Regions from separate parts of the Brevibacillus sp. FW306-2-1A-C05A genome, predicted to be linked through region 3. Evidence: predicted binding sites of a transcription regulator. Region 3 holds the regulator's gene; each other region holds the start of a gene.

Region 1 (10,171 bases), on a different contig from region 3:
TCGTAGGAGTCAAGCTCGGCATGCTCTATTTTGGCAACTGATAATCTCTCTCATTTCTCTATTGCCAATCTCTGGTTTGCGTCCATATAATAGGTTTCATGCACAAAAAAGGTGACGCCACCGGCCGATTGGAGAGTGACCCCTGATGGAAAGCACGGTTTATGAAGCAGTAGCCATTCCGCGTTCGCAAACGAGAAAAATGACATACAACGACCGCACGTTCCACATCTTCGTCAGCATCCCCGACGTGGCTTTGCCGCCGTCCGGCTTCCCGGTCATTTACTTGCTGGATGCCAACTCGGTGTTTGGCACCATGACCGAAGCGATTCGCCTGCAATGCCGGGTTCCGGAAAGAACGGGCGTCGATCCGGCCATCGTCGTCGGCATCGGCTACCCGACAGAAGCGCCGTTCCACCCATCGCGCTACTACGACTTCACCCATGTCGTTCCCGCATCCGAGCTGCCCGCTCATCCGCGCGGCGGCAAATGGCCGGAAATGGGCGGGGCAGAAGGCTTCCTCAGCTTCATCGAAGACACGGTGAAGCCCGCGATCGAAAAGGACTTGCCCGTCGACCGCACGCGGCAAACGATTTTCGGACATTCGCTCGGCGGCTTGCTCGTGCTGCATGCCTTGCTGACCCGGCCACACGCGTACCAATGCTACATCGCCGGCAGCCCGTCGATCCACTGGAACGAAAGCGTCCTGCTGGAAGAGGAGCGCCGCCTGCCGTCCCTGCTCACAGACGACTTGCGGGTCAGAGCGCTGCTCGCCATCGGGGAGCTGGAAAACGACGGCCGCTTCCACGTCAACGTCAAGGCGCAGGCGATGGCTGAACGGTTGTCCGCCATGGGCAACGGGCAGATCGAAGCGTCGTTCCGCCAATTTCCGGACGAAAACCACACGTCTGTCCTGCACGTCCTCATCAGTCACGCCATTCGCTTTGCTTCCAAGCCAACTGCCCGCTAGTCAGGGCAGTTTTTTCTTTGCCTCGCTCCATGCACACAAGCAAGCAAACAAGGCAGTCGGCACACGCAAAAAACCGCCCATACGAAAACGATGAGCGGCCATGCATGCACTACTGCTCTTTTCGCCTATTGCAGAGACAACACCTTGTTGATCTGCGGCAGCTCCTCGATGGCAGCTACGACAGTTGGCGTAATCTCTTCGTCGGTGACGCAAATCAACAGGGCGTTTTTCCCCTTTTGCTCACGCGACACATTCATCTTGGAAATATTGATCTCGTGGTCAGCCAGCTTGCGGGACACGTCGTAAATGACGCCCGGATAGTCGGTATGGTGCACCAACAGACCGTGAGCGCCCGGAGGGATCCGACAGGCGCAGTAGTTGATCTCGCTGATGTACACTTCGCGCCAGTCCTGGGCAAACGTGTATTTGTTCGCTCCCACGCGCAAATTCGCCAGATGGTTGGCGTACTCGCCGGAGCTGTTTTGAACCGAAACGCCGCTGCCAAGTCCATCCACCAGAAGCGAAGCGATCTCTTCTTTATTTTCATGGGCCAAAATGCTCAGGGACGCCCCTGTGAGCTGCGGCTCCAGTCTGCGAATCAATTGGGCCAATTCACGAAGTCCAGCATATTGGGTCATGTAATCCCCTCACTCTCCCAGTCAGGTTAATCCTTAATGCGGAAGAATCCACTCTTCCGGTTCCTTGATAATCGAGGAATGGTTATCGGAGCGATACCAGGCTGTCAGGCTTTGCCCATCTTTCGTGTACACGATGCGATAGATGGTGTTGCCCTTTCCGCTTTTCGGGAAGGGACTCTCCTCGGGAGGAACCACTGTCACACCACCCGCTTCAATCACGCCACCCTTTTCCTTGATGACGCTCTCGATCACGGTCATGTGCTCGTTGCTCGTGGCCGACATCCCCACGTAAGCGAGTATTCCCAGCAAAAGCGCTCCCGCCAAAAACGAAACAATAATCACTTTTGACTTTTTCGTAGCATCCACCAAGCGCTTCCCCCGTTATTCAATTCTCTTTGTCGATCAAACGCACCTTGTCAATCGTACCTCCGCCCAGGCACACTTCCCCATCGTAAAAGACGACGGCTTGGCCAGGAGTAACCGCTTTTTGCGGCTCGGCGAAAACGACTTCTACGGTGTTGCCCTCGCGGATGTGCACCGTCACTTGCTGGTCCGGCTGGCGATAGCGGAATTTCGCGGTGCACGCAAACGATTCGGTCGGCTTGTTCGCGCTCACCCAGCTTACGTCTGTCGCCAGCAAGCTACTCGAATACAGGCGGGGATGGTTGGAGCCTTCGCCGACGATCAGGACGTTGCGCTCCAGGTCTTTGTCCACCACAAACCACGGCTGGCCGGTCTTGCCGTGCCCGCCGCCAATCCCCAGGCCTTGGCGCTGGCCGAGCGTGTAGTACATCAGGCCGTCATGCTGCCCGATCACGTCTCCGTCTACCGTTTCGATATTGCCGGGCTTGGCTGGCAAGTAGTTTTGCAAAAACTCGCGGAAGTTGCGTTCGCCAATGAAGCAAATCCCTGTGCTGTCCTTCTTTTTCGCGGTGTAAAGCCCGGCTTCTTCGGCAATTTTGCGCACCTCGGGCTTCGGCAAATGCCCGATCGGGAACATCGTTTTTGACAACTGCTCCTGGCCGAGCACATTGAGGAAGTACGTCTGGTCTTTGTTGTTGTCCGCGCCGCGGATCAGCTTGTACTCTCCGTCGATGAACTTCACCTGCGCGTAATGGCCGGTGGCGATGTAATCGGCTCCCAGGTCCATGACCTTGGCGAGCAGCTCGCCGAACTTGATTTCACGGTTGCACATCACATCAGGATTCGGTGTGCGCCCGCGTTTATATTCATCCAAAAAATACTGGAACACCTTGTCCATGTATTCTTTTTCAAAATTCACGGTGTAGTATGGAATGCCAATTTGTTCACAGACGCGCCGGACATCCTGGAAGTCTTCTTCCGCCGTGCAGTGGCCGAATTCATCGGTATCATCCCAGTTTTTCATGAAGATGCCGATGACGTCATATCCCTGTTGCTTGAGCAGGTAAGCCGTCACGGAGGAGTCGACCCCGCCGGACATGCCGACAACGACGCGTGTATCTTCTGGTCGTTTCATAGTCTTTCTCCTCTTGATTTAATTTGTCCATCTACAGATTACCATGTTTCGTCCAACAATTCATGTCTTGTTGCACTTTTGTCGGCCCAATGTGAAAAACGCCTGCCGCAATGGACAGCGACAGGCGTTGATGAGCACGTTATTCACTTTGGGAAACTTCGTCTTTAATCTCGGAGCGGAACCCTTCGATGCTCTCTGCACGGCGCTGGTTTTTCGCCTCGATGTTCGCTCGTTCCTCTTCGGAAATCTCGCCCGCGTGTGCCGCCAGGTAATCTTCCGACTCGCGAATGCTCTCTTCCGTGTTTTGCAGCATTTCTTGCAGCTTGGCTGCGTTGTCAGAACGATCGTCCGGTTTTGCCATGAAAAACACTCCTCACTTTGCCAGTATGATTCACTACCTGTACCATTGTGCTTCGTTCGCGGAACAATTATGTATGATAGGATAGAGAGAACGGACTTTGCGAAAAAGAAGGTTTTTCACATGGCTTCTCTGGATTTTCTGGAACGAAAGCTGCTGCGGATCATAGCGGAGACAGACCCTGTCCGGCTCAAACGCCAATGGGTGAGCAAGCGCGCCGAGTCTTCCGGCGAAAGCGAGCAGCGCAAACGAATCGCCCTCTTGCTGCGCAGGCTCGACAAGTTGCCGCCAGCCAAGCGTCGCGAGGTGCTGGATTTGCTCGCGCAGTTCAACTGGAACGGATAGGGCATTAGCGGATGGACGGACCGATGTGCCAGTGCCCGTCTGTTTTCAGCATGCGCCTCACGTCTACTATCGCCTCGCGATGGAGCGGGCCGTAAATGTGCGGATACAAAAGCCCGTCCTTGGCCTGCTCGTACTTCACGGGCGAAGGCGATTTTGTCTCGTCCACGACGAGCACGTACAACTCCTCGTCGAACGCGCCGTACACCCGGTCTGCTACCTTGCCGAGCAGCTCCTCGCCTTTTGTGGCGTGAATGAACCCTTCCTGCTCGTAGTCGCGAGGCAGGTAATGGTCTTTGTCCGCCCATTTCTCCCAATAAGCTTTTGGGCACATACAATAAATGATCGATGGCTGCATGTTGTGTTCTCTCCCTTGTCGCACCGCTTTATTTTTTCCCCATCGCCTTGTTGAGATGGCGCATGGCTTTATCGAAAAACATCTGGTCGAAGGCGCCCTGATCGAACTTCCATTCAATGAAGTTTTTCAACGAATGCAAATCTACCCACGCATCCTTCGCTTGCGGGTTGCGGTCAGGCACTTCGCCCGTGACTTCTCCTTCGTAGACCAGCTTCGCCATCTCTGCCGGGTGCATCCCGATCTGATAGGCGATCTGGTGTAGCGCTATTTTCATGGAATCCCCCTGCTCTGTCCATTCTGGTTTCAATTATTCATCTATTTTGCCAGTCTTTTTCCTCCATGCCAACCCCTGCTCTCTCCGGCGAAAAAGGATTTCCGCTTGCGTCCGCATTTTGATAGAATGAACGCACAAAAAGTCACGACGCTGGAGGATTACAAGTCATGTCCACTTCCGATAACAGACCGCGCAAGCAATGGTACCGCAAAAAAGTGGTCTGGATCCCGCTTTTGTTTGTCGCCTACGTCTTTTTCGTCAACAGCTCCTACCTGGCTGCTCCGCCTGCCGGCTCTCCCTTTTTGCTCGCCCACCGCGGAATGGCGCAGACCTTTTACATGGAAGGGCTGACGAACGAGACGTGTACAGCCGAACGAATTTACCCGCCGGAGCATCCGTATCTGGAAAACACGCTGCCGTCCATGAAAGCCGCCTTCGCAGCAGGTGCCGACGTCGTGGAATTTGACGTCCACTGGACGAAAGACGGGCAATTTGCCGTGTTCCACGACTGGACGCTCGGCTGTCGCACGAACGGCGACGGCGTCACCAGAGATTTTACCCTGGCCGACCTGCAGAAGCTCGATATCGGCTACAACTATACGGCAGACGGAGGACGCACCTATCCGTTTCGCGGAAAAGGCATCGGGCTGATGCCGTCGTTAACCGATGTGCTCAAAGCGTTCCCCGACGAGTCTCTGCTCATCCATATCAAGAGCAACGATCCAAACGAAGGACAGGCGCTCGCGGACGCCTTGCAGTCTCTGCCAAAAGAACGGCTGGAAAAGCTGACAGTCTACGGAGGCGACGAGCCGATCGCCGCGGTGAAGAGCCAAATCCCGGAGCTGCGCGTCATCTCGATGGATACGATGAAAAGCTGTCTGATCCCGTACATAGCGGCGGGCTGGTCCGGTTACGTTCCCGACGCCTGCGCCCACACCCAGCTCCACATTCCCGATCAAATCGCGCCATGGCTGTGGGGTTGGCCGAACCGTTTCATGGCGAGAATGGAAGCAGTAAATACGCGCGCCATCCTTGTAGCCGGAAGCGGCGATTTTTCCGCAGGCTTCGATACGCCTGCTGACCTCGACCGGGTGCCTGCTACGTTTACGGGCGGTATCTGGACGAACCGGATTGACCGGATCGGACCTGTTTTTCCCGAAAAATTCGCAGGGAACTGAAACGATTGCCAAGCATATTCGTAAATACGAATATAAACCGATCCTACACGACGACTGGGAGTGATGGAGATGTTAAAAAAGCTATTGAAAAATTTACTGGGTAATCACTCGACTTCTTCCCACAAATACCGGAAATACAGCAGCAGCGACTACAAGTATCGCAAAGGATACGGTTCCAGCCACGGACATCGGCACGGGCATGGGCACTCCCATTACGGCAGCTCCCACTACAAGCGGAAGCACTCCAGCAGAAGTTTTTTCAGCAGCTAGGCGGTCCCGTCCCTTGCATGCGCACGCGTAAAAACACTCTGTTTGCCTGACAGCAGAGTGTTTTTTGTCGTTCAGACGGTCATTTAGTTAACATAATAAATATTATGTCTCGTTCAAACAAACGCCTTCCTATGCTACAATATGGAAAAGGAGCGTGCACAAATGAACCCTTCCAAATCGTTTTACTATACAGTCGATCACGCCATGGTGGATGAGTACAAAAAAATGCTCGACTTGATGAAAATTCCTTACACGATCGAAGCCCCTGTCGCTTTGCTAAAGGAGGGAGCCGATCAGTATTCGTTCGTGTTCCCGAACATGCCGGGCCGTCTGTACGAGATGGTGAGCAAGCTGTTCAAGGGCGATGGCAAGCCTTATCCGCAATAGGCAAGCTATCCGGGCAAAAAAAAAGGACCCATTTCTGGGTCGAAGATAGGAAGTGGAGAGAATGCATGCTATGTAATATATACTAACATATCATAGTCGATTGTCAACGCTTTTTGGCAATTTTCTTGATTTTGTGTTAGGTTTTCTTACATAATATCTTTTTACTTCCTCATCCAAACGAAAAAGGAGGGCATAGTCGCCCTCCTTCTTTTGTGCCTGCCGCTAAAACTCCAAGCTCAGCCGCGCACATTCACGATCTGCTCCAGCTCAATCCATTCGCTTCTCGTTTCGTTGACCAACTGGACTTTGCGCGCTTTCGGATCGACCCACTTGACCACGCCCCACATGCTTTGCGTGTTGCCGCACTCGCCGTCCAACGAAACCCACCAGCTTACCGTCACCGCGTAATCCTCCCTGCCCGAGTCGCGAAGCAAATACAAAAACGATTCGCGCTCCTGCTTCGTGACCCCCGGCGGAGTAGTGCGCTGCCGGGAAGCTTGCCGTCCCGCATAGCTAGTTCCGATCCCCACTTGCTTTCACCCACCCTAACCTGCACAAATCGTTGACGGCGCGCCTCATCTGGCGATCCGCCGCGATTGTGTTGATCTCTATTCCGTTCTCCAGCATTTTGTAGACACGAAGATGTACAGTTGTCAGCACCGGAACCCGCTTCATCACATTGTGGACGGGCACAACTATTGTCTCCAGCAAAAGCCTCACCTCGAACGTACGTTTGTATGTATTATATACGAACAACATGCGAACAAGCAATAAAAAAAAGCAGGATTTCCCTGCTTTCTACTGCGCGGCTTCCTGGATGATTTTTTTCGGTGTTTTCTCCACGACGTCCAAAAACTTGCCAAAGGTGGAAGCGAGCGTCTGCTGGAACAGCATCCCGAGCACGACAGGCAGCGCGACTGTCGCCGGGAAATACGTAATCGCCATGACCGCTCCGGCACTGATGTTGCGCATCCCGCTGTTAAAGGTCAAGGTCACGATCACATCGCGCTCCCAGCCAAAGAGCCGGGAGATCCACCACCCGAGCAGGTAGCCCAAAATCGCGAGGAAAAGCACGACCAGCGCCATTCCCAGCAGCCTGGCATCAAAGGCGTGGAAATAGCTTGCGACCATCGAGCTGTTGATGGCAACGACGACACCCATGCCCAGCTTGGAAAACGGAGCGAGCTTGGGAGCCAACGTCTTTTTGACCCTCCCCTGCGAAAAATGATGCAGCAGCATCCCGGCAAGCGACGGCAGCACAATCATGTAAAACAGCCCCTGCATCATGTCCCACGTGTCCATCTCCACCTTTGCCCCGAGCAAAACGTACATGCCAAACGGAACGACAAGCGGCGAAATCATCGTATCTAGCAAAATAATCGAAAGCGTCAGGGCAATATTGCCCATGTAAATCGACGACCAGAGAAAGCTGGAGATCCCGGTCGGTATAAGTGCGGCCAACAAAAAGCCTGTGACGACATGCATGTCGTCCGGGTAGAGCAGATGAGCCACTCCCCAGGCGATAAACGGCATCAGCGCATGCAAAATCAGCAAATTGACGACGAGCGGCAGCGGCCGTGTCAATACTTTGGCAAATTCCTTGAACCCCGCTCCCAAACTCCCGGCAAAGGTCATAAAGGCAAACACCCACGGCGACAAAAAGGCATAGGGCTGAAGATGAGTCCCGGCCAACACGCCAATCGCCACACTGCTCGGAGTCAATACCGGCATTATTTTTTCCAATGACTTGTTTACTCTTGCTAAAACATCCACACTCTCCACCTCATTCGCTTCCGAAAACGCTCCACGGATCTTCTCTCACGGCTCAACGAAAAATTCCATCCTCTTATATTACGCACTAGGCAAGTTTATTTCCATAGTAAAGAGATAAACATGGTAAGACAAAGTGTCGAAAAAAATGATTTTATCCGCTCTTGCGCAGGCTGCCAGACAAATCGTTGCATACTTCTCTGTCATCGGGTAAAGCCTAAGGCAAGGAAAGGAGGTATTTTTATGAACGGAATGGATTGGGTAGAATTTATCCGCAAAACCGAAGATAAAATGTACCACCTCCATCGGGCCATTGATGGGATTTGTAATGAGCCGGATTACAAAGAATCCGTTTCTGCCCTGACCGAAGTGGTAAGGGATTATCAAGTGCTGGTTGAGAAAGCGAAAGACGAGCTGCGCGGCGTCGACTTGCATCGTGACCGCGATCATGACCGTGACCGTGTTCATGGCGATTGCTATTAAACGAATCCAACTCCCATCCCGGGAGTTTTTCTTTTGCCCTCGATGCGTTGTTCATCGGCAACCGTTCGCCTCGCCTGCTTGTTCACCGACCGCAAAAAGCCTCGGCCACCTTTTTGGCAAGCCGAGGCGCTAGACCGCTATTACCCTTTCATTTTCTTTTCCAGCTTTTTGCTCGCTTTCTTTTTCTGGCACGCTTCCTTGACATCCGTTGGCCACGGAGCGCCGCTCATCGCTTGCAAATCCATAAACAGCTTCTTGTCAGAGGTCACGTGGATTTTTGAATCCGGAAAAGCCTCCTTCAGCTTGCCAGAGACTTCTTTTTCAATCGACTCCAGCCGAAAGCGGTTGAAATTGCTCACCTTGATCGCCAGGTTCAGGTCTTTGTCGATGTGGACGGCTGCCACTTCGTCAATGCCATCCACCCTGCCTGCAATCGCCTTTGCCTGCTCCTCCCATTCGGTATGGCGCACGGGCGCCGGAGTGCACAACGGCTCCGCGTCGTTTTTCTGCTGGGTTTGCGCGTTGTTCTTGCCCGTGCAGCCCGTAATCGCCAAGACAAGCGCCAAAACAGCAAGGATCGTTCGCATGCGAAACACCTCCAGATCAATTTTCCCTTTCTTTAGGATGACCGGAAATGGAGCATGTATGAATGCGCGATCCTTCCATGGCAAGTTCTCGCCAACGTACAGCCGAAAGTATGGTACAAAAGACCTGAATATGTATGGCTCGCTTTTGTTGCAAGTAAGGCTTTCGTCGCAGCAAAAAACTTGGCTGCGCCAAGACATTGGCAAGGCTTTAGTTGCCCTCATACTGGATAAGAATCTGTATAAAAAAAGCGGTGGCTCCTCTGCATTTTTGAGCCACCGCGGACCCCAAGAACATTGTGAGTCCTCGTATAGAATATACCAAAAGCGCGTCAAAACGCGATAGGAGATCATTGGATGCCGGACGGCAAAAAAAATCCCAGCCGCAACTTCCGGCCGGGGCGTACGGGGTAGTACGCATATGTCATACGTGAATGATCTAATCATAAAGTACGATCTTCCCCTAAACAACGATCAATTTTAGGTAATTATACCTATGTATGGAACAAAAAAATAGCGTCGACCTATCTGCATAAATTCAGTCGAACGCATCGAATCCCCAAGTTGGATTATACTAGCTAGCTTGGATTACTTTTCTATTATCGCTAGAATTGGACGATAATACCATGCGAAAATAATGGTAACGGACGCAATTGTTTCCTCTATTTTTCCGTAAGGCTCCATAACAAATACCATTATTCCTCAAAATATCCAATTATGTTACAATGTACATGGTGATAACGATGCTCATTTTGTTTCGATTTTTTTTGGAAATCATTCGCATACTGATTTGCATGGCCATTTTTTTGGTGGTGACAGGCCCGGTGGTCACCTTGTTTTTTCCCGAACAAGCGCCGGGGGAAGGCATTTTTTTGGGCGCACGCCGCCTTGTTTCTCCTCCTGCTCGTTTACTACCGCAATCGGCTGCAGCAATCTAGCTGGTTTCCAAGCAAGCACAACCACCCGCTTTCCAGGATGGCTACCGCGCTGCTCTCCTTTAGTGCAGCCACATGCTTTTTCGCAGCCATCTACATGACGTACCTCCAATAATTGTCGTTGACAGA
Region 2 (10,171 bases), on a different contig from region 3:
TTTCTCCTGATCTCATCTCGTCGAAAATTGGCATGTACTCCCATCTTTTTCGACAATCACAGGCGATTTTCCTGCCCTCGCCCGCAAAATGGGACCAGGCGACGCAAACAAAAAGCCACCGGACGAAACGGCTCCGATGGCGTACAAACAGGCTGTGTGTGCAAGGCAAATGCCCTCATTTGAAAAGCCGGAACAAATACATCCCAAGAGACAGCACGATGCTGATGACGATGCACGTCACGACCGGAAAGTAAAATTTGACGTTTTCCTTTTCCACCACAATATCCCCAGGCAGGCGTCCCAGCGGCAAAAAGCGGCCGCCCACCTGCCACAGCAGGCCGATGACGATCAGCACGGCTCCGCCGATAATGAGAAGCTTGGCTATTGGATTCACGATTTCATCTCCCGCCCAAAGTGCTGGTACGCGCTCGGGGTCAGCACGCGGCCCCGCGGCGTCCGCTGCATGAAGCCGATCTGCATCAAATACGGCTCGCACACGTCTTCAACGGTTTGCGCCTCTTCGCCAATCGTGGCGGCAATCGTATCGAGCCCGACCGGACCGCCGTCAAAGCGGTCGATGATGGCGAGAAGCAGCTTGTGGTCGATATGGTCCAGTCCGCAGGCGTCTACCTGCAGCCGCTCCAGCGCTTCTTTGGCAATCTCCGTCGTGATGACGCCCTCGCCTTTTACCTGGGCGAAGTCGCGCACACGCTTTAACAGACGGTTCGCCACGCGCGGAGTTCCCCGCGAGCGACGCGCGATTTCTTCCGCGCCGCCTTCGCGAATAATCACCTGAAGAATATCCGCTGCCCGAGAGACGATAAAGGTCAGCTCGGGAACGGTGTAAAACTCCAGGCGGTTCACCACCCCGAAGCGGTCGCGCAGCGGCGCAGAGAGCATCCCTGCCCGCGTCGTCGCGCCCACAAGCGTAAACGGCGGCAAATCGAGGCGCACACTGCGCGCGCTCGGCCCTTTGCCGATGATGATGTCGAGCGCAAAGTCTTCCATGGCCGGATAGAGCACTTCCTCGACGCTCCGGTTCAGCCTGTGAATCTCGTCGATAAACAGCACGTCGCCTTCCTGCAGGTTGGTCAAAATCGCCGCCAGATCGCCTGGCCGCTCGATCGCCGGTCCGGACGTCGTGCGGATGTTCACCCCAAGTTCGTTGGCGATAATTTGCGACAGCGTCGTCTTGCCCAGTCCCGGCGGTCCGTACAGTAGGACGTGGTCCAGCGATTCCTTGCGCATTTTCGCCGCTTCAATAAAAATTTTCAAGTTTTCCTTGACGTGCTGCTGTCCGATATACTCATTCAAATAACGAGGACGGAGGCTCAACTCCGCCGCATCTTCTTCCCAGTTCATATGCGTCGTGATGATTCGCTGATCCAAAATCCTACCCCCTCATGAGCAGGGCAAGCCCTTGTTTGATGAGCTTTTCCACACTATCGCCCTCTTTTGATTTCTCCGACAGCGCATTTCTGATTTTTTGCAGCTCGCCGTCCGAGTAGCCGAGCGCCGTCAAGGCGTCGAGCGCCTCGTTCAACGCGGAAACCGCCTGCTCGCCTGCTGTCAGATCGCCTGCCGCGACGGTCAGGATCGCCGATGGCGTGTATCCGACCAGTTTGTCCTTGAGATCGAGAATGATTCGTTGCGCGGTCTTTTTGCCGATTCCAGGAAACTTCGTCAAGTAGGTCACATTTTCCTGTTGCACCGCCATGACCAACTGCTCGGGAGTCGCCGCCGCGAGAATCGCCAGGCCGCCCTTTGGCCCGATACCGTTCACGTCGAGCAGCTTGCGAAACAGGTCGCGCTCGTCACGGGTGGCAAAACCGTAGAGCAATATCGCGTCTTCGCGGACGTGATGGTGCGTGTACAGCTTGGTTTTGCTGCCTTCGTAGCGCACAAACTGGTACGGATTGGGACAAAACAGGCGATACCCGATCCCTCCGGCTTCTACCACTATGTATTCTGAATCGAGGTAACAGAGTGTCCCTTCCACAAAATCAATCATTTTTGAACTCCTTCCGAGATGGAGATGAACGCCCGAAACTGTGCGTGCGTAATCGCAATGCCCAATGCATCCGCCACGTCGTCAGGCTTCGGCACTTCTTTCAGCCGCAGCAACAGCTTGGTCATTTCCTGTATTTGCTTTTTCTCTGCCCCGCCGTAGCCGGTCACCGCCTGCTTTACTTGCATCGGCGTGTATTCATACACAGGCACTCCGGCCAGCTCCGCCGCCAGCAGGATGACGCCGCGCGCTTGCCCCACCGTGAAGGCCGTCGTCACGTTTTTATTGAAAAACAGTTTTTCTACTGACATTTGATCCGGTCGATACGTTTCCAGCAGGCTTTGCATCGCTTCAAAAATCTGCTTCAAGCGAAGCGGAACGGGCAAGCCTGCCTCTGTCTGAATGCTGCCATACTGGACGGGACGCAATTGGCTACCCTGTTTATCCAGAACCCCAAACCCAACGATCGCAATGCCAGGGTCGATTCCTAAAATGCGCATGGTCCACTCTCTCTCCGTGTGCAAAGTTTCTACTCTCTACTGTATCACAAAGCGCTCGAAAAGCGAACGTGTATTTCCATGCAAAAACCCGCTCCTGCCAAAAGGAACGGGTCATACGGCGTCGCTTTTAGTGTTTGTTCATTCCAAGTGAGTCCGACACATCATGCTGCATGTGCGCGTATTCATCTACGCCGCTCTGCATCTGCTCCTGGATCCGGTTGATCTGCTGGTAATTGAGCTTGTTGTGTCCTTGGTTCAATTGAACGTACAAACGCTGGTGGAACTGGTCCTTGTAGCTACCTCTGGGCATGGTAGACATAAGAAAAGATTCCTCCTTCGATCGCCGTATGAGTACAGTATGGCGTCCCGCCTCCGGCCTTATGATGCCAAGATTTACAGCTCATTTCCGCCGTTTCGTCTTGAAACCATATAGGGTGGAGGTGCTGATTCGGTGCGACGTTTACTAGCCGCTTTCTTACTCGTCACGCTTCTCTTCTCTGTCTGCTGCGCAAAGCAGCCCGCCCAGGCGAAAGGCAAAGAACCGATTACCGTTTCTGTCTCTGTATCGCCGACTTCGCCTTTTCACTCTACGCTCAATGTTCGCGCCCAGCATTCGTTCGTCAAACGGCTGTTTGCCGCAAAAAAGGTTCCGGCTTTCGTGAATCCCCACTGGGTTCGCGCCACCTTGACCGTCAAAAAGCGCCAGTTTGTGTACGACCACGACGGGAATTTGTTTGAAAGCAACAAGCCGCTGCAATACCTTTTGCCGACGGATGTTCACCAGCGAATCGAGGAGCTTGTCGCGCAGGTGGAACGCGTGCATTATGCCAAAGCGACGCCGTGGGAGCAGGTCAAACACACCTTCGGCCGCATGGAGTACGCCACCGTCATCGACCTGGAGACTGGCGAGCGGTTCCACGTCCAGCGCCGTGCGGGCAGCAGGCATGCCGATGTGCAGCCGCTGACGCGCACAGATACGCAGACGATGAAAAAGATTTACCAGGGCAAATGGAGATGGAAGCGCAGAGCGATTCTCGTCAAGGTCAACGGCGTTTATTTTGCCGCCTCCATGCACGGCATGCCGCACGGTGCAGGGGCGATCGCGGGCAATGACTTTCCCGGCCATTTTTGCATCCACTTTTTCGGAAGCTCGACCCACAAGCGCAAGGAGCCCGATCCCAGCCACAGCCTGATGATCGAAAAAGCGTCCGGCTCGCTTGCGACGACGATCACAGGCGCTACTGCCGAGGAGCTGGTGGGGTATTTCCTCACTGCCCTGCACGAACAGGACAACCACGTGCTGCAAATGACGACAGACGGCTTCCCGCTGCCTGCCCGGCTGTCTGACGTAGCCTCCGTCCGCAAGACCGAAATCGTCATTCCTTCTGACGAGCGGGGGCCGTTGCTCTCGGAGGTCCACGTCCACCTGACTTACTTCACGCATGACAACCATGAACGGAACGAAGAGTGGACGTTTCTGCTGCGCCGCTCCACGCCGTGGGACAAGTGGCGGATTATCGCTGTAGACTTGTAACGAAATGCAGCACAACAGTACGGCAGCACGAAAAAAACCGACCATTCTCCCTGCGGGATCGCCGACTTTTTCCTCTGCTCGCTTTAGTCGCCATCCAGTTGAAACTCCCCGTACGTCGACAGGACGCTGTTATACTCTGCCAGATTGCGAATGCGGATGCCCCGCTTCAAGCTCTCCAGCTCTTCTTTTGGCAGGCTCGCTTCCATTTTTGCCGTGTTGATGCGGTAAAACGTCTGGATGACGTCCTGCTCGGCGGGAACCCCGTGAAACAGCGTCAGCATTCCGTCCGCCGACAAGCCGAAATGGCCGTTCTCCTTGCATGCGGGAGAAATGTCCTGTTCCCTTCTCATTAAAATCATTTTGCTCGGATCGGCTGTCACGATCTCCCAGCCTTTGTAATCCCCCATCGCTTCCGGCAAATGGCCTGCGGCGATCGGTTGACGCTCTTCATCCCGGACGCCGCACAAGTAGCTGCGGGTCAACACCAGTTCATACGGCTTTCCTGCCACCGTTGCCGTCTTGCCGATGTCTGTATGCAGCAGTTGAAGCAGTCCGTTCTCTCTGCCTCCGCTGCCTGCCAGCAGGATACCCAATACGACACCGGTGAGAAGCGCAGCGCCCCACGATGCGTACACCATCCATTTTTTTCGCATGATTTGATGAACCCCTTCTTATACCTTTTTTCCTAGTTTTGCCATGTTTGAAGGGGGACATACGTGAATCTCTCAAGGATTCGTAATTGGCGAGAAATTTATCGCGGGCAAACGGCAAATTGAGCAATCATTATATCTTTTTTGTCAATAGACAAAATTTAATAATCTTAACCTACAATTATCTACCAATCTACAGATTGTAGTGATAAACTATTTTTGCTTGGCACTTATTGTGAACTTATTGGAGGTCAACCAAAAAATGAAAAAGACAAACAAACAAATGCTGACCGCTTTTCTCCTCAGCACTTCTTTAGTTGTCAGCGCTCTCACGTTCCCTGTTACCCCTGTGAGCGCCGAAACTGGCTCCACCCTGAAGCTCCGCCTGCTTGAAACTACCGATATCCATACCAACATCGTAAACTACGACTATTACCAAGACAAAGCCACGGACGAGTTCGGCTTCGCCAAAACCGCTACGCTGATTAAAAAAGCGAGAGACGAAGCGAAAAACAGCATCCTCATCGACAACGGCGATCTGCTGCAAGGAAACCCGCTGGGCGACTACGTAGCGAAAATCGATCCGCTGCAAGACGGAGAAACTCACCCGGTTTACAAAGCGATGAACCTGTTGAACTACGACCTTGGCAACATCGGGAACCACGAGTTCAACTTCGGTCTGGAACATCTGGATCGCAGCCTGAAGGGCGCGAAATTCCCTTACATCAACTCCAACGTCTACATCGACGACAAGGATAACAACCCGAACAACGACAAAAACATGTTCACTCCTTATCAAATCCTCGAGCGCAAGTTCAAGGACGAGAGCGGTAAAGAAGTAACCTTGAAAGTCGGTGTCATCGGCTTCGTTCCGCCGCAAATCATGCAGTGGGACAAAGCGAACCTGGAAGGCAAAGTGATCGCCAAAGACATTGTGGAAAGCGCCAAAAAGTTCATCCCTGAGATGAAGCAAAAAGGTGCCGACATCATCGTAGCGGTTCCGCACTCCGGCATCGGCCCGGTTGAACCGGCAGCGAACCTGGAAAACGCGAGCTACCAACTGAGCAAGGTCGAAGGCATTGACGCGATCCTGTTCGGCCACTCCCACCTCGTCTTCCCGGGACCTGGCTTTGAAAACATCCCTGGCGTTGACGGCGAAAAAGGCACTATCAACGGCAAACCGGCTGTCATGCCTGGCTACTGGGGCAACAACCTCGGCGTGATCGACCTGACGCTGAAGCAAGAAAACGGCAAATGGAAAGTGGCTGAGTCGGTTACCAAAACGATTCCGATCTACGACAAAACAAACAAAGCTTCCTTGGCAGATGCAGATCAGGCCGTTCTCGATGCCGTCAAAGAAGACCACGACCACACCGTGGAATGGGTGCGCTCCGCTGTAGGGAAAACGTCTTCCCCTATCTTCAGCTACTTCGCGCTGGTACAGGATGACCCATCCATCCAGATCGTGACGAATGCACAAAAATGGTTCGTAGAGAAAAACATTAAAGGCACAGAATACGACGGCATTCCGGTTCTGTCCGCAGGAGCTCCATTCAAGGCAGGCGGCCGCAACGGCGCATCCTACTACACCAACATCCCTGCAGGCACGATCGCCATCAAAAACGTATCTGACCTGTACATCTATCCAAACACATTGAAGGCTGTTCTGATTAACGGCTCCCAACTGCAAGAATGGCTGGAGCGCTCCGCAGGCCAGTTCAACCAGATTGATGTGAAGAAAACAGAAGAGCAGCCGCTCATAAACGAAGCGTTCCCTACTTACAACTACGACGTAATTGATGGCGTAACCTACCAAATCGACGTGACACAGCCATCCAAATACGCGATTGACGGCAAGCTGGAAAACAAAGATGCGAACCGCATCAAAAACCTGTCCTACAACGGCAAACCAGTCAAACCGGAAGACAAGTTCATCGTCGTCACCAACAACTACCGCGCAGGCGGCGGCGGCAACTTCCCTGGCCTGGACGGCAAAAACATCGTCATCGATTCTCCGGATGAAAACCGCCAAGTAGTGATCGACTACATCCTGAGCCAAAAAGACATCAACCCGGCAGCAGACAACAACTGGACGTTTGCGCCAATCAAAGAAAAAGTGAACGTAACCTTCACTTCTTCTCCAGACGCGAAGCCTTTTGCCGAAAAAATGCCCAACCTGAAATTCATCGGCCAACTGGAATCCGGCTTTGCCAAGTTCGCTATCGACCTGTCCAAGCCAGCTTCCAAGTAAGCTTAGCGTCTCCAAGACAAACATCCCTCTTTTGCAAGAGGGATGTTTTTTTCGTATCGTCCAATCCGAGCGGACAAAAGAGCAATTTACCCGACAAAATGATATTCTCCCCACGGCGAACGCTGGAAGATGCGCTCCCCGTCATTCAAAAACTTTTGCCGGTTTTGGGCAAGTTTTCCCTCTAGCATGACAAGCTGCAGGACGCCGCGCATATGGTAGCCTGGTCGCCTGCTGTACAGCCCTGTCACCTCGCGCAAAAAATTGTCCGGGTAACGGAGCAGTTGATGAACGGTCCAAATTTGCGTGTCGCTCAAATAGTTAATGTTGCTGTATGCCTCCATCGCTTCCACGAACGATTCCATCCGATAGTCCTGCATCAGCAGCATGCGCGACATCAACTGGACGAGGTCGACGAGCTGAATGTCGTGGCCGACCGTATCCAGGTCGATGAGATAGCAGTTGCCCCGCTGGGTGAGCAAAAAGTTGTGGCTGGCAACGTCCCGATGCGCGAGCGTACCTCTCTCCATGGCCAGGAACATTTCCGGCGTCAACGGCAGCTTGTAGGCAGACTGCAGCAACTGCTGGCCGTCGCGCAGCACTTCATCAGCCGAGTGGGCGATGATTTGCTCCAGCTTGTTTTGCGGGCCGTTTTGCTCAATCATCCAGGTGAGCCGCTCGAAGTATTCCAGGCGGCTTTCCCATTTATCCAGCAAGTTCGGCTTTCCTTCGTACGCATACGAATGGGAGACGGGAAAGCCTTGCGCCGCGACATGGAAGCGCGCCAACGTCTCCGCTGTCTTTTTCACGTCATAGAGCGACGCGTTGTCGGCTTCCTCGCCGTCGATCAGCTTCATAATCGTGTAATAACGATCCTCGTAAGGAAAAATTTTGGCGCCCTCCGCATCGGAGACGTAGTGCACCGTGTGAACAAAGCCCTTTTGCCTCAAGGCATCGGCTAACTCCGTGACCCATACTGCTTTTTCCAACTGCTTATACCCTTTGATGATCCAGTGTCCCCGGTCTGTTTTGAGCAGATTGACGTTCCTCTTAGGCTTAACCCCGTGCACCTCACAACGAAAAGCTTTTTCGATCGCTGGTATGAGTCCTTTGTTCATAACCGTCCCTCTCAGTACGAAGAGGATTCATCGAGCCCGTCTCCCCAGTTTGGCCATGCGCCTTGCTCTGGCATGGAGGCGACGCACTGGGTAGGCGGGAACATCATGTTGTTGTGAAACGGCTGCGGGCCACGGCTGCTTCTCACGCGTCTGCGCTTTCTGTACTCCGGGCTGGCCGAGGAACACTCACATGATGACGATGACTCCACTGGTTCTGGGCAAACAGGCAGCTTCGCGCGAGGCTGTCTAGGCGGAGACGGTGGATATGGCATAGGCATGGGCGGATGCATCGGTTGCAGCGGATACAGCGGCATTGGAAGCGGCATCGGACGTATCGGCGGCATTCCGAACGGGATCATCCCCGGGAATGGCGGCATCATCTGCCACGGGCTGACAAACGGCCTGTAGGGAAACATCGGCTGTCCCGGGCCTGGACCTGGGAACGGCCTTTGCCATGGCCCTGGCCCCATCTGCTCCGGACTGACCAGTTGTCTTCCCGGCTGCTGCGGCATAGGCATTCTCGGAGCCGCGCACGGCGGGCAAGGTCGCACAGGCGGGCATGGCCGAAGCTTTGGCGCAGGCGGCAGCGGGTGCACTTGCTGCTGCGGCGGTCTCGGTGGCATCGGCATCGGGCGTACCTGCTGTGGCGGCATTGGCTGCAGAGGGCGCACCTGTGTCGGAGGCATCGGCGAAAACGGCCTCACCTGGCCTGGTGGGATGTTTGGCTGAGCCTGAACAGGCGGGCATGGCGGACACTGGATCGCAGGCGGTGTCTGCGGCTGAAGCGGCCTGATCTGTGTAGGCGGCAGCGGCGGTACGTTCGGCATCGCGATGTTCGGCGGGCTGGGAGGCTGGTAAATATACGGGCTTACTTGCGTTGGCTGCACGGGCGGAACGACAGGCCGGGCTGGCGTCGTTGGCACTGGCGGCCTCTGCGGCTCTAGGTTGATGTTCGGTCCGGGTGGCTTTGGCGGAACGACCCTCTCCGGCAGCGGTGCAGGCGTTGGCGTTGGCCGGATCGTCTCTGGCGACACAGACGGGGTTGGCGAAGCCGGGGGCCTTTCCTTCGCTGGCGGCGTAAACGGAATCTCCGGACTCACTCTTGGCTTGGATTCCGATTCAATCCGCACCTCTTCCTCTTGTTCTTCCGGCTCGATCGGACGCCGCTCAATCTGCAGCGGAACTTCCTCCGACTCAGGCTCGGTAATCGGCCGTTCTTTTACATATGGAGCCGCCTCGCTCATCGGGTGAGGCGTTGTTCGTGGCTGTGGTCTGACAGGAACGCGCTTTGCCGGAATTTTGATTCTCGCTCCGGGATAGAGCGTGTCGGGAGTTTTGATCTGGCTGTTTAAGCGCAGCAGTTCCTTGTAATCGACGCCGTATTTTTTGGCGATCTTCCACATGCTCTCGCCTTTTTGTACGATGTGAATCCTCAATGTTTCTCCTCCCTTGCGTAAAAACTCCCTACCATGGTATGCACCCATGGGCGTTTTGCTCCTTTACGCCTTGGCTTTCTTGAACGGGGGAGAAAAAAGAAAAAAGCCAATTTCTAAAAATTGGCTTTTTGCATATAAAACGGATACGTTCCAAGCTGGCGCACCTGACAGCCGATCGCTTCAATCTCGGCAAAGGCTCCCGGCAGCAGGACATCATCCATTTTTTGCTCGATATCAATGACAAAATAGTAGCTTCCCAATGCTTTTTTCGTCGGGCGGGATTCAATCCGCGACAAGTTGACTTTTCTCCAGGCAAACGCCGCCAGCACCTGGTACAGCGCCCCCGGGAAGTCTTCCGGCAGCGTGACGAGAATCGTCGTCTTTTCGCGCGCAGACGCCGGCAGCGCAAGCGGTTCCTGGCCGACGAGCACAAAGCGGGTGTAGTTATTCGAATAATCTTGAATTTGCTCGCGTGCGAATTCCAGCGGATAAATCTCCACATTCAGCCTGGTGCCGACAGCAGCCCACGGCTCTTCGGGATGCTCGCTCACGGTTTTCGCTGCCAGCGCCGTGCTGTTCACGTACTCGATCTGGGCGTGCGGCAAGTTTTCGCGCAAAAAGTTGTGGCTTTGCGCGATCGCCTGCGGATGCGACAAAACTTTCGTAATCGCAGACAA
Region 3 (10,171 bases):
GGCCGATATCATGTTCATCCCTCTTTTCCCTCAACAGTCAATGGCTATAGTATTTCTTTGGAAGAAGGGAAATACACGCGAACGACGGAGAAAAACCCCCGCCATGCCGCAAGAGCCGCTCTTGGACAGACGGGGGCTTTCTGGATTTATTTTTCGCTCTTTCAAGCCTTCTTGCGAGCAGCTCCGTCGCCTTGGCGGCATCTTCCTTGAAGTAATCGTTGCTGCTGAGCTTCATCGAGGGCGGCACCCAGGCGTAGGCAGCGGGAACACCCGGCAGGACAATTCCGTCGACCAACGGCTGGCGCTCAATCGCGTAGGAAAACGCCTGGCGAATTTTTTTGTTCGTAAACGGCGGCTGGGTCGTATTAAACGTAACCGCTACGGTATTCGGATACGGGTCGAGCACAATTTTGCCCTCATCCTGCAAGCTTTGCAGCAAATCGACAGGCAGCGTATAGGCAGTGTGGCCGCCCCAATCGAGATCGCCGGAATCAAACAGCGCTTGCAACGTGTTGGTGTCGGTAATCATGCTCCAGACGATCTTGTCCAGCTTCACCGCGTCTTTGTCATGGTACTTGTCGTTTTTGACCAGCACCAGCTTGTTTTTATGCTCCCAAACATCCATCTTGAACGGGCCGTTTCCGATGTAGTTCTCAGGAGAAGCCGCCCAGCCCGGATTGGACTCGACCGTTTTTTGGTGCAGCGGGAACAGCGTCGGGAAAGCGGTCAGCTCGTAAAAAAACGGCGCGGGCGAATTGAGCTGCACTTCCAGCATGTGGTCATCGAGCGCTTTGACCGCGACGGCATCCTTGCTTCCTTTTCCCGTGTTAAATTCTTCCGCTCCTTTGATGAAATAAAGCATGTAGGCGTACTCCGAGCCTGTTTGCGGGTCGAGATTGCGCTTCCAGGCAAATTCAAAATCGTGCGCGGTGACGGGATCACCGTTGGACCAGAGGGCGTCTTTTTTCAATTGAAACGTGTACGTCAGCATATCGGGGGAAACGGAGTAGTTCTCGGCCAGCGCTCCCGCAATCTTTCCGTCAGGCCCGTAGCGCGTCAGCCCTTCAAAACAGGCCGTAATCACGTCAAAGGAAGTCCCGTCTGATGCCAGGCCCGGGTCTGCCGTCGGCGTTCTCCCCCTTCCGCATTCCAGTTCAAGACCATCTCTTGCGTTTTGGCTTGCTCGGATTTCGTTGTTTCTGTGCCCTGGTTGTCAGTTGCCGACGGCTGGGACGAACTACAGCCTGCAACGAATTGAAAAATCAGAAACCCAATCAATAGCGCGCCTGTTCGTTTCTTCAACTCTCGCGTCCTCCTCGTCTGTGTCGAGTTCGCGAAGATGACTGATTGACAGTCTTTTGCTCTCCACCATGCTATCGCATCACCGCAAAAAAGGAATCGGACGAGTTGGTAGAAAATCATGTGCTAGCGGCGAAAGATTTTTATACATATTGTCAAAAAATTCATTCTATTTCTTCGGCGCTTCCCAAGCAACAAGCCAGTCCGCCCCTTGTCTGGTGCTGGACTGGCTTTTCGCTCTCGCTCAAACAGCCTGTATCGTTACCCGGAACACTTCGCTGCTCCCAGCAGCTCCTCTACGACTTCCAGCACTTTGGCGACGCTTTGCTCGTCGATATGACGGTGCGTCGTAAAGCGGATCACGTATTCGTCGAAGTCGACCGCCAACACCCCTCTGTCTGCGAGCCGCTGCAAAAAGTCAACCGCTGTCTCCTGGATCGAATCGGTCCTGACCAGCACGATATTCGTCTCGACAGGCTCGACAGTCAGGGACAGCTTGCGAAAGCCTGCGGCCAACTGCTGTGCCCGCTCGTGATCTTCACGCAGCCGCTCGACCATCTCGGTCAAGGCGATGATTCCCGGCGCAGCCAAATAGCCCGCTTGGCGCAAGCCTCCGCCGAGCTTTTTTCGCCACCATCTCGCTTCTTCGATAAAAGCGCGGTCCCCAGCCAAAATGGAGCCTACGGGCGCACTCAGCCCTTTGGACAGGCAAACTTGAACGGTATCCGTGTATTGGCTCAGTTCGCAAACGTCGACTCCTTGGGCGACCGCCGCATTGAACAGCCTCGCCCCGTCTAGATGAACCGGAATCCCGTGCTTTTGCGCCACGTCATAGACGCCCTTCATCTGCTCGACCGTGACCACCGCGCCTCCAGCCCGGTTATGCGTATTTTCCAGGCAAATCAATTTCGTTCGCGGAAAATGAATGTTGTTGCCGCGGATCGCTTTTTCCACGTCTTCCGGGCGCAAGGCACCGCGCTCTCCCGCGAGTGTCCGGGTTTGCACGCCAGCCAGAGCCGACATCGCTCCCCCTTCGTAATAAAAAATATGCGATTCCGCTTCCGCGATCACCTCGTCACCATTGACACAGTGGGTCAGCACAGCGACCTGGTTGCCTTGTGTGCCGCTGGTGACAAACAAGGCCGCCTCCTTCCCGAGCCGTTCCGCTGCAAGCTGCTCCAGTCGGTTTACCGTCGGGTCTTCGCGATAAACATCATCGCCCACTTCGGCTTCCGCCATCGCGCGAAGCATCGTTTCAGTCGGTTTCGTGACGGTATCGCTGCGCAAATCCATTTTCATAAAAGCGTCCCCTTCCGCATGTTCGTCTAGCAACTCTATGTTCCAGAACACTTTCCACATTGCAACTGCAATTCCCTCTTTGCTAAGATGGAGAAGAAACTTACATACATACAGTTAGGAGACTTGACCGATGAAGGTAAAGATCACTCGCAATGCAGCGAAGCAACTGACCACGATCATGGAGCAGGAAGAAGACAAAGACCTGAAGCTGCGTGTCTATATCACTCACGCGCACGGCGATCATGCACACTACGGCCTGGCGCTGGACAAACCGACCGAAGAGGATGAAGTAGTCTCCACTGACAAGGAAATCGACGTTGTCGTGAAAAAAGACGAGCCGCTTCTGGACGGCATCATCGTCGACTACCTGTATCTGCCGCAAGAAGGCTTCGTCATCACCAACCCGTCCAAAGGAAACACAGGCGACCATTAATCGCTTTGAGCCACACACGCAAAAACCCCTCTGCTGCTTATTCAGCCAGAGGGGTTTTTACTATTTGCCACGTTCAAGCCTGCGTGTACAGCTCGGGCGAAAGCTCAGCCAGCAGTGGCGCCTGCTCCCCTGCCATCTTCGTCAGCACGAGGCGATGCACCGGCCTGGTCATCGCCACGTAGAGCAGCTTCGCGTCCCATTCGTTGCTTTGATACGCATCCACATCGACCACGATGACCGCGTCAAACTGCAAGCCTTTTGTCAAATAGGCAGGCATCACGGTTACGCCGCCCGGAAACTGGTTGTCTTTGCTGCCGAGCAGCGTCAAATCGGCAATGCTCTTTGCAAGCGCCTTGTGCGCCTTTTTGCTCGCCTGAATCGTCTTGGTGACGATCGCGATCGTTTGCAACCCTTCCTTTTGCAGAGCGGCCACCCGGGAGCTGACTTCCGTCCACAGCTTGGCGCGCGAATCGGCCTCGACCATGATTGGCTTTTCGCCATGGCGCAAGACGGGCTTCGCCAAGACGGCTTCCGGCAGCTCAATCTGCCGCAGCACTTCGTTGGCGCACAGCATGATCTCAACTGTCGAGCGATAGCTTTGCGCCAGCGTGTAGTAGGCGGGACGAAGCTGTTCGAAAATACCCTGGGTCAGCTCCTCCCACGCGTGAATGCCGCGGTAGCTGTGAATGCCTTGGGCGATGTCGCCGACAATCGTCAGCGAGTGGCGCTTCGTCGCGAGCGCAATCACGGCAATCTCCAACGCGCTCAAGTCTTGCGCTTCATCCACGACGGTATGGTCGAAATGCCCGGCCTTGTTCATCCCTTCGATGATATGCTGCAAATACAACAGCGGCGCGATATCCTCCGCTTCCAGCCGCTCCTGGGCAAACAGCGCCGCAGAAGACCGGCTCACATCGCGGACCACTTCGTCGGAAATGTCCGCAGGGACAAGCTTGCGCAACAGCTCCTCCTCTGCGATCAGCTCGCGGTACGACTCGAAAATGTCCAGCCGCGGGAAGGAGACGAGGTACGTATCCAAAATTTGCTCCAGCATTTTTTCAAACTTGGCCAGCCCTTGCTTGTCGAGGTCGACTTTTCGCTCGCGCAAATGCGAAAATAGTTGCTTGTTCATCTCTTGCTTCAAATGCTTGCGCAGCGCATCGACGCGTCGATGGTACGGCAAGGACCCGAACTGCTCCAGAAAAAACTGCCGGATCGTCTCGCCCGGGATGGAGAACACTTGCTTCGTCTTGTTGTAAAGAAAACTCAGTTTTTTGAACGGGATTCTCGTCTCGATCACGTAGCGTATGTACTCTTCCATGGCTTCCCGGCACGCCAGCGAGCCTTTGAAACGCAGCCGATGGCGGGTGATTTCCTGCTCCCGCTCGTCCTGCCCTTCTTCAAAAAACAACTGCAGCGGTTTGTCCGGGCTCACGATCCGCCAGCCTTTGGGCATGAGCGGCTTCACGAGCCGCGCCGCCCAGTCTACAAACGTCGATTGCTGAACATCGTCGACGCCAAGCTCGGGTAGCACCTCTGATATGTACGTCAGAAACATCCGGTTCGGGGCGAACACCATAAATTTTTTCGACATCATCGTATCCTGGTAGTTGTAAATCAGGTACGACAGCCGATGCAGCGCAATCGTCGTCTTTCCGCTGCCCGCAACCCCTTGCACGACGATCGGCCGATCTTTTTCCGCGCGAATGATGTCATTTTGCTCCGACTGGATCGTCGCGACGATATCTTTTAAGCGGCTGTCATTCGTCAAGTTCAGATTGGCGTTCAAAAATTCGTCGATGAAGCCTTCCTGCAAAAACTCGTCCGGGTGCCCCATCTCGCGGTTGATCGTCTCTTTTACAGCGCCATCGTAAATCCCGACGATTTTTCCGTCCTCAATCGCGAAGTTGCGCTTCAATCTCACCTCGCCGCGCACGATCTCGCGCCCCATCCGGTAAAACGCATCCTTGCTCTCTCCGGAATAATAGAGACTGGCAATGGGCGCTCGCCAATCCACGACGATCGAATCAAACGTATCGCTGCGGACGATCCCTCTTTTTCCGATGTACACCTGGTCAAGCTCGTAAACCTCGTCCTTGAGAAAATCGACTCGGCCAAAGTACGGCTTGTCGCGTCCGTGATCCTCCAAATAACGCAGGTCTTTTGCCTTGCTTGCGTTCACGACCTGCTTGACGTAATCGTCGGTCGCTTCCCGAATCTCTTCGCGCAGCCGAGCGATCTCCCCATCGATCAATGCAATCGTCTCATCCAGCTTGTTCTGTTCTGCCTCGTAATCGCGGTGTTGGGTACTCACACCCATCCCCCCTCTCGTCTTTTATCAATGTGATGGTCGTTATTGCATTTGTCTGGCAAGCCAGATTCCCGCGGCACAAGAGAGCAGGCCGACCACGATACTGAGCAGGGCGTAAACGAGCCCGCGCAGCCATTGTCCCTCTCCCCAGAACGAAACCACTTCCAGCGAAAATGTGGAAAACGTCGTGAATCCGCCCATAATGCCTGTCGTAAACAAAAGATACAGCTCAGGCGAGAAGCCTCCCCGCTCCTTGCCGATCACAAACAAAACGCCGATGGCAAACGAGCCAATGATGTTCGCCAGCCACGTGCCTACAGGCCAGCCCGGCTGATTGGCAACCAGCGCCAGCACATAACGAAGCAACGAGCCGACTGCTCCCCCAACCGCTACAGCCACCCATGCCATTGGTCCCCCTCCTCAATTGCAAAACTGGCAGAAGTCGTCAGGAACAAAAAGACACCCGAGCGTCAAGCAAGGATGTCTGCCGTATCAATACAAGTAAGTTTACTGTTTTGGACGATTTTCCTCAAGATCTTCCACATAGCGGATGGAATCCAGATTCGCTCGAAGCGACATCTTGACCGCATCGATGTACTTTTGGCGCAGAGCTTTTTGCTCCTGCTTCTCCTCGTCAGTCAAGCCAACCTCGCGAGATTTCTTGACCAGTTCGTTGATTCGTTTAATTTCTGCGTCAGATACCACGTTCCGGTTCCTCCCACTCTGTAGTAATGCCGCTTTATTATATCATATCAGTCGGAACTGGCAAGAGAGCGGATGGCGGGCAAGTGCTCGAATCAGTCCGTTTCCGGGATGAACAAGGTCTGCCCCGGATAAATGAGATTGCTGTCGAGGTTGTTCGCCATTTTGATATCGAAAATCAGATCGCGCACATCCACCTTTTCCGAATGATGATGGCGCACAGCAATCGTCCAAAGACTGTCGCCGGAGCGAACGGTCACTTCTTTTCCTTTTAGCGGCTCTTTATGCGCAGAAGAGGCAAACACCAGTTCGGTAAGCAAGTAAAAAAAGAGAGAGAACGTCAGCAAAAACAAAATAGCTTGTCCTCTCGTGATGCCCAAACGGACGCGGCGAGGCTGCTTTTTCTCGAAACGGTTATGGATAGACATGGCATTCATAATATGACCCCCTGCAAACATACGTTCTATAAGTTCGTATCCCTATCATAAATGAGAACATATGTTCATGTCAATACAAAAACCGCCGTCTCGCAAATTCGCGCGGAGCTGCTGTGCGCAGCCGTTTTTGCTTCGGATGACGCTGCCGGGCGACTCTATTGGGGTGGATTTAGCTCGTTTCTAGCTGGTTGCTTGCTGCCTGAACAGAAGTCCAAGTGTGCCGCGTTGGTGCGGTTTGTGGCTTGGCGTAAGCTCGGCTCTTCGGTACTGGAGCGGCTGGCGGTTTGACGTGAGCTCGACTCTGCGACAGTGGAGCGGCTTGTGGCTCGACGTAAGCCCGGCTCCGCGACGATGGAGCGGCTTGTGGCTCGACGTAAGCCCGGCTCCGCGACGATGGAACTGTTTGCCGACTTGGAGTTAGCCCGGCTCTATTACAATGGAACGGCTGCAACTTACGGCTCCGGCCGCCCGCCCGCGCTTTTTTCGAGATTTGGCCGATGCTGTCGAATCAAATGCATTTACCCTGTCAAAAATTCCTGTTCGCATCAAAATCGAACTTATGTTTGTCGAACGCAAGCTCCCATGGTATAATATAGGAAAACATGTTCGAGAAATCAGGGGTGTCTCTCTATGTCAAAATTATCCAGCAGACAACAAGCCATAATCGAATTTATTCGCAAGGAAGTCCGGGACAAAGGCTATCCTCCATCCGTCCGCGAAATCGGCGAAGCTGTCGGACTTGCCTCCAGCTCTACTGTGCACGGTCATCTGGCGCGCTTGGAAAAGAAAGGGCTGATCCGCCGCGACCCTACCAAGCCTCGCGCCATCGAACTGCTGTCTGAGGAAGACCGCTTCCAGGACAACTTCGAGGACTCTGTCGTTCGCGTTCCCGTCATCGGGAAAGTAACCGCCGGGCAGCCGATTACCGCGATTGAGGACGTCGAAGAGTACTTCCCGCTTCCAGAAAATATCGTGACTTCAGACAAGGTGTACATGCTGCGGATTTCCGGGAACAGCATGATCGACGCCGGTATCCTGGACGGCGACTACGTAATCGTGCGCCAGCAGCACGTCGCCAACAACGGCGATATCGTCGTCGCCATGACAGAAGAAGACGAAGCGACCGTCAAGCGCTTTTTCAAAGAGAAGAACCACTTCCGCCTCCAGCCGGAAAACGCGACGATGGAACCGATCATTTTGGACAACGTCACCATTCTCGGAAAAGTCATTGGCGTCTATCGCCTCATCCACTAATCGTTCCAGCGCATGAAAAAAGGACAGCCTCCGCTGTCCTTTTTCGTCTCTATCATTATATTTATCTGGCAAGGAAAAACCAGACGATCATGCTCACCTGCAACACGACTTTGACAACTGCGCTTCCCAAAAAGCCGATCAGCGAGCCAAAGCCTGCCTTTACCGCTTTCTCTATCGGCTGCTTTTGCACGAGCAACTCCACCAGCACCACGAGCACGAACGGCATAATCAGCATCCCGAACGGCGGGAACACGAAGATTCCGAGAACAATCCCTACGGCCGCAGCCACCGAAGACCATTTGGAGCCGCCGTACTTTTTCACGAAAAACATGTTGGTCAACAAATCCGCACCGTACAGCAAGATACTGAGCACCACCATCCCCCACCAGAAAGACGCTGGCAACCCCGCTCCCGGATCGGCTATGAAAAAGTGGTAGAGCAAAAAGCCTGCCCACAGTAAAATCGTATCGGGTAGTACTGGCAAAAATATACCGGCGATACTTAGCGCGAAAAGCACCAACACGATAATCCAAAGAACAATATCCATTCTCTATGCACTCCTCTCACATAGGTAATACGAGAAAAAGCCGATTGAAGTTGCACTCTTCTTTTGCGAATCCGTGAGGCCGTCTGCGAGGAGTACCTGCCTATTTTAACGAAAGCGGAGGGTTACTATGACGCGAAACTGGCGCGACCTCTCTTATTTGCACAACGGGACACCGAAACAAAAAGCTGCGGGCCAGGCCATCGCCCAATCCGCGGTCATGCAGCGGCTGCAAGCGTTCGATCCCGTGCTCGCAGGTACGATCCCTCTGGACATCGACATTGCGGACAGCGATCTGGACATTATTTGCGAGTGCCACCACCTCGAGCAGTTTGCCGACGTCGTCCGCGCTTCGTATGCGGCGTATGAAGGCTACAAGGAAGCTCGTCTGCTCGTGCAAGGCGTGCCCACCTGCCTGATTACGTTTTTTGCCTGCGGCTTCTGGTTTGAGCTGTTTGCCCAACCGCGCCCGGTCGAACAGCAAAATGCGTATCGGCACATGGTCGTCGAGCACCGTTTGCTGCTGCTCGGTGGCGCTGACGCCCTCCGCGCCATCCGCCAGCTCAAGCAAGACGGCCTGAAAACCGAACCTGCTTTTGCCTCCTATTTTAACATTCCGGGAGACGATCCATACCAGGCGCTGCTGGATGTGGAAAAGTGGACGGAAGAACAGCTCCGCACTCTTGTGACCAGGTAAAGAGTCCCCCGCTCCTTTGTCGCATAGGCGGACGGCGCGCGCGTGGCGAAAAAATCGCCAGAGCCGCGGTGCAAATGGCGGACAGATGATTTATAATGGGAACTACTGCGCGGGCACTTGGCGGCGCGCAGGGAGAAAACGCGAACGAGGGGGTGTGTGGTTGGTGAATGGAATTGGTTTGCCAGATACTGCAGCGTCTCATGCAAAGCCTGGGAATAAGGCGATACTTTGCATGAGGTGGACAGTCGTTTAGACAATTCATCGCCTTCTCTAACGTATCTCATTTCTTATTTCCTGGCTTTGCCCCTTATTTTTCACTTTAAAAATAAGGAGCGAGCGGAAATGAAATATGTGAATGCAGCCAGCATGCTGCCAGAAACCTTGATCGCAGAAATCCAAAAGTACGTGCAGGGAGAAATCATCTACATTCCGAAACCGAAGACGGCCCATCACAAATGGGGGACCCGGACCGGCGGCAGAAAACAGTTGGATGAACGCAACAGCGCGATCCGCAACGCTTTTCGCGAAGGCGCCTCCATCCAGGAGCTGGCCGAGCAGTACTTTCTCTCGACGGAAACGATCAAAAAGATTGTGTATGCCAAATAGACAAAAGCACTGGCGCGTCCACGAGACGGTCAGTGCTTTTCCTATGCCGAGTTCTTTTTACAATCGTTCTTTCCCTTTGCAGCGCACTCCGCTCCTTTTACAGTAGAAGGTACAAACACCATCACAACTCCTCACGCCTGACGGAGTACGCTGCAAGGAGGAACCAGAAAGATGCAACCATTTATTTCACCCCACCACTATCACTTCATCAAAGCACAGGTGCAAACCTTGTTGAACGCATACACAAGCAGCACAGACCCTAACGTCATCCGGGCCCGCAAAGAAATCGCCCAGGAATCCGTGTTCCAGCTCTTCCCCGGCATGACAGAGGAACAAAAACAACTGCTTGCGCCACTCGCAGCCATCAAGGAAAAGAACGAAGCCAAACAGTTTTTGCTGCGGCTCTCGCCGTATATCATCCCTTTTCCCGCTTTGACCGAGCAAGCGATCAAAAAAATGTTCCCGAAGGTCAAGAAGCTCAAGCCGCCTGCGACAGCGGAAATCCCGTATGCCGAGACGTCGTATGTAAGCTGGTTCGACAGCGGGGCAGACAAAAAGTACATTATCGCCTACTACCCTGACAAGCTGA

What was found. Region 3 encodes LexA, which represses DNA repair genes until DNA is damaged. Its sites were predicted from a motif close to CGAACATATGTTCG; they were not measured.
Region 1: AC3WJN_RS13630 (YolD-like family protein) is a predicted target of LexA. The motif match lies at 6,993-7,006, and genes of this name have one in related genera.
Region 2: ruvC (crossover junction endodeoxyribonuclease RuvC) is a predicted target of LexA. The motif match lies at 2,572-2,585, and genes of this name have one in related genera.

The regions. Positions count from the first base shown of each region.
Region 1 covers NZ_JBYSWV010000019.1:67,526-77,696, forward strand. The annotation lists gene AC3WJN_RS13575 (alpha/beta hydrolase) at 146-967, shown strand; gene AC3WJN_RS13580 (ACT domain-containing protein) at 1,093-1,605, opposite strand; gene AC3WJN_RS13585 (hypothetical protein) at 1,639-1,971, opposite strand; gene mnmA (tRNA 2-thiouridine(34) synthase MnmA) at 1,991-3,103, opposite strand; gene tlp (small acid-soluble spore protein Tlp) at 3,243-3,464, opposite strand; gene AC3WJN_RS13600 (hypothetical protein) at 3,585-3,806, shown strand; gene AC3WJN_RS13605 (DUF952 domain-containing protein) at 3,811-4,161, opposite strand; gene AC3WJN_RS13610 (hypothetical protein) at 4,190-4,435, opposite strand; gene AC3WJN_RS13615 (glycerophosphodiester phosphodiesterase family protein) at 4,603-5,613, shown strand; gene AC3WJN_RS13620 (hypothetical protein) at 5,683-5,883, shown strand; gene AC3WJN_RS13625 (hypothetical protein) at 6,046-6,270, shown strand; gene AC3WJN_RS13630 (YolD-like family protein) at 6,507-6,800, opposite strand; gene AC3WJN_RS13635 (bile acid:sodium symporter family protein) at 7,069-8,001, opposite strand; gene AC3WJN_RS13640 (hypothetical protein) at 8,284-8,523, shown strand; gene AC3WJN_RS13645 (YhcN/YlaJ family sporulation lipoprotein) at 8,664-9,110, opposite strand; gene AC3WJN_RS13650 (hypothetical protein) at 9,851-10,045, shown strand.
Region 2 covers NZ_JBYSWV010000005.1:76,591-86,761, reverse strand. The annotation lists gene AC3WJN_RS06380 (DUF2905 domain-containing protein) at 176-394, opposite strand; gene ruvB (Holliday junction branch migration DNA helicase RuvB) at 391-1,389, opposite strand; gene ruvA (Holliday junction branch migration protein RuvA) at 1,394-2,011, opposite strand; gene ruvC (crossover junction endodeoxyribonuclease RuvC) at 2,008-2,508, opposite strand; gene AC3WJN_RS06360 (hypothetical protein) at 2,636-2,827, opposite strand; gene AC3WJN_RS06355 (hypothetical protein) at 2,960-4,042, shown strand; gene AC3WJN_RS06350 (BofC C-terminal domain-containing protein) at 4,126-4,695, opposite strand; gene AC3WJN_RS06345 (bifunctional 2',3'-cyclic-nucleotide 2'-phosphodiesterase/3'-nucleotidase) at 4,955-6,943, shown strand; gene AC3WJN_RS06340 (phosphotransferase) at 7,030-8,058, opposite strand; gene AC3WJN_RS06335 (LysM peptidoglycan-binding domain-containing protein) at 8,070-9,494, opposite strand; gene pheA (prephenate dehydratase) at 9,608-10,171, opposite strand, start outside.
Region 3 covers NZ_JBYSWV010000001.1:43,082-53,252, forward strand. The annotation lists gene AC3WJN_RS00235 (hypothetical protein) at 1-18, opposite strand, end outside; gene AC3WJN_RS00240 (peptide ABC transporter substrate-binding protein) at 38-1,084, opposite strand; gene AC3WJN_RS00245 (hypothetical protein) at 1,081-1,302, opposite strand; gene ltaE (low-specificity L-threonine aldolase) at 1,561-2,598, opposite strand; gene AC3WJN_RS00255 (HesB/IscA family protein) at 2,729-3,031, shown strand; gene AC3WJN_RS00260 (HelD family protein) at 3,105-5,345, opposite strand; gene crcB (fluoride efflux transporter CrcB) at 5,385-5,750, opposite strand; gene AC3WJN_RS00270 (DUF896 domain-containing protein) at 5,850-6,047, opposite strand; gene yneA (cell division suppressor protein YneA) at 6,140-6,481, opposite strand; gene lexA (transcriptional repressor LexA) at 7,112-7,735, shown strand; gene AC3WJN_RS00285 (DUF456 domain-containing protein) at 7,797-8,282, opposite strand; gene AC3WJN_RS00290 (DUF4269 domain-containing protein) at 8,410-8,976, shown strand; gene AC3WJN_RS00295 (CD3324 family protein) at 9,319-9,582, shown strand; gene AC3WJN_RS00300 (FusB/FusC family EF-G-binding protein) at 9,754-10,171, shown strand, end outside.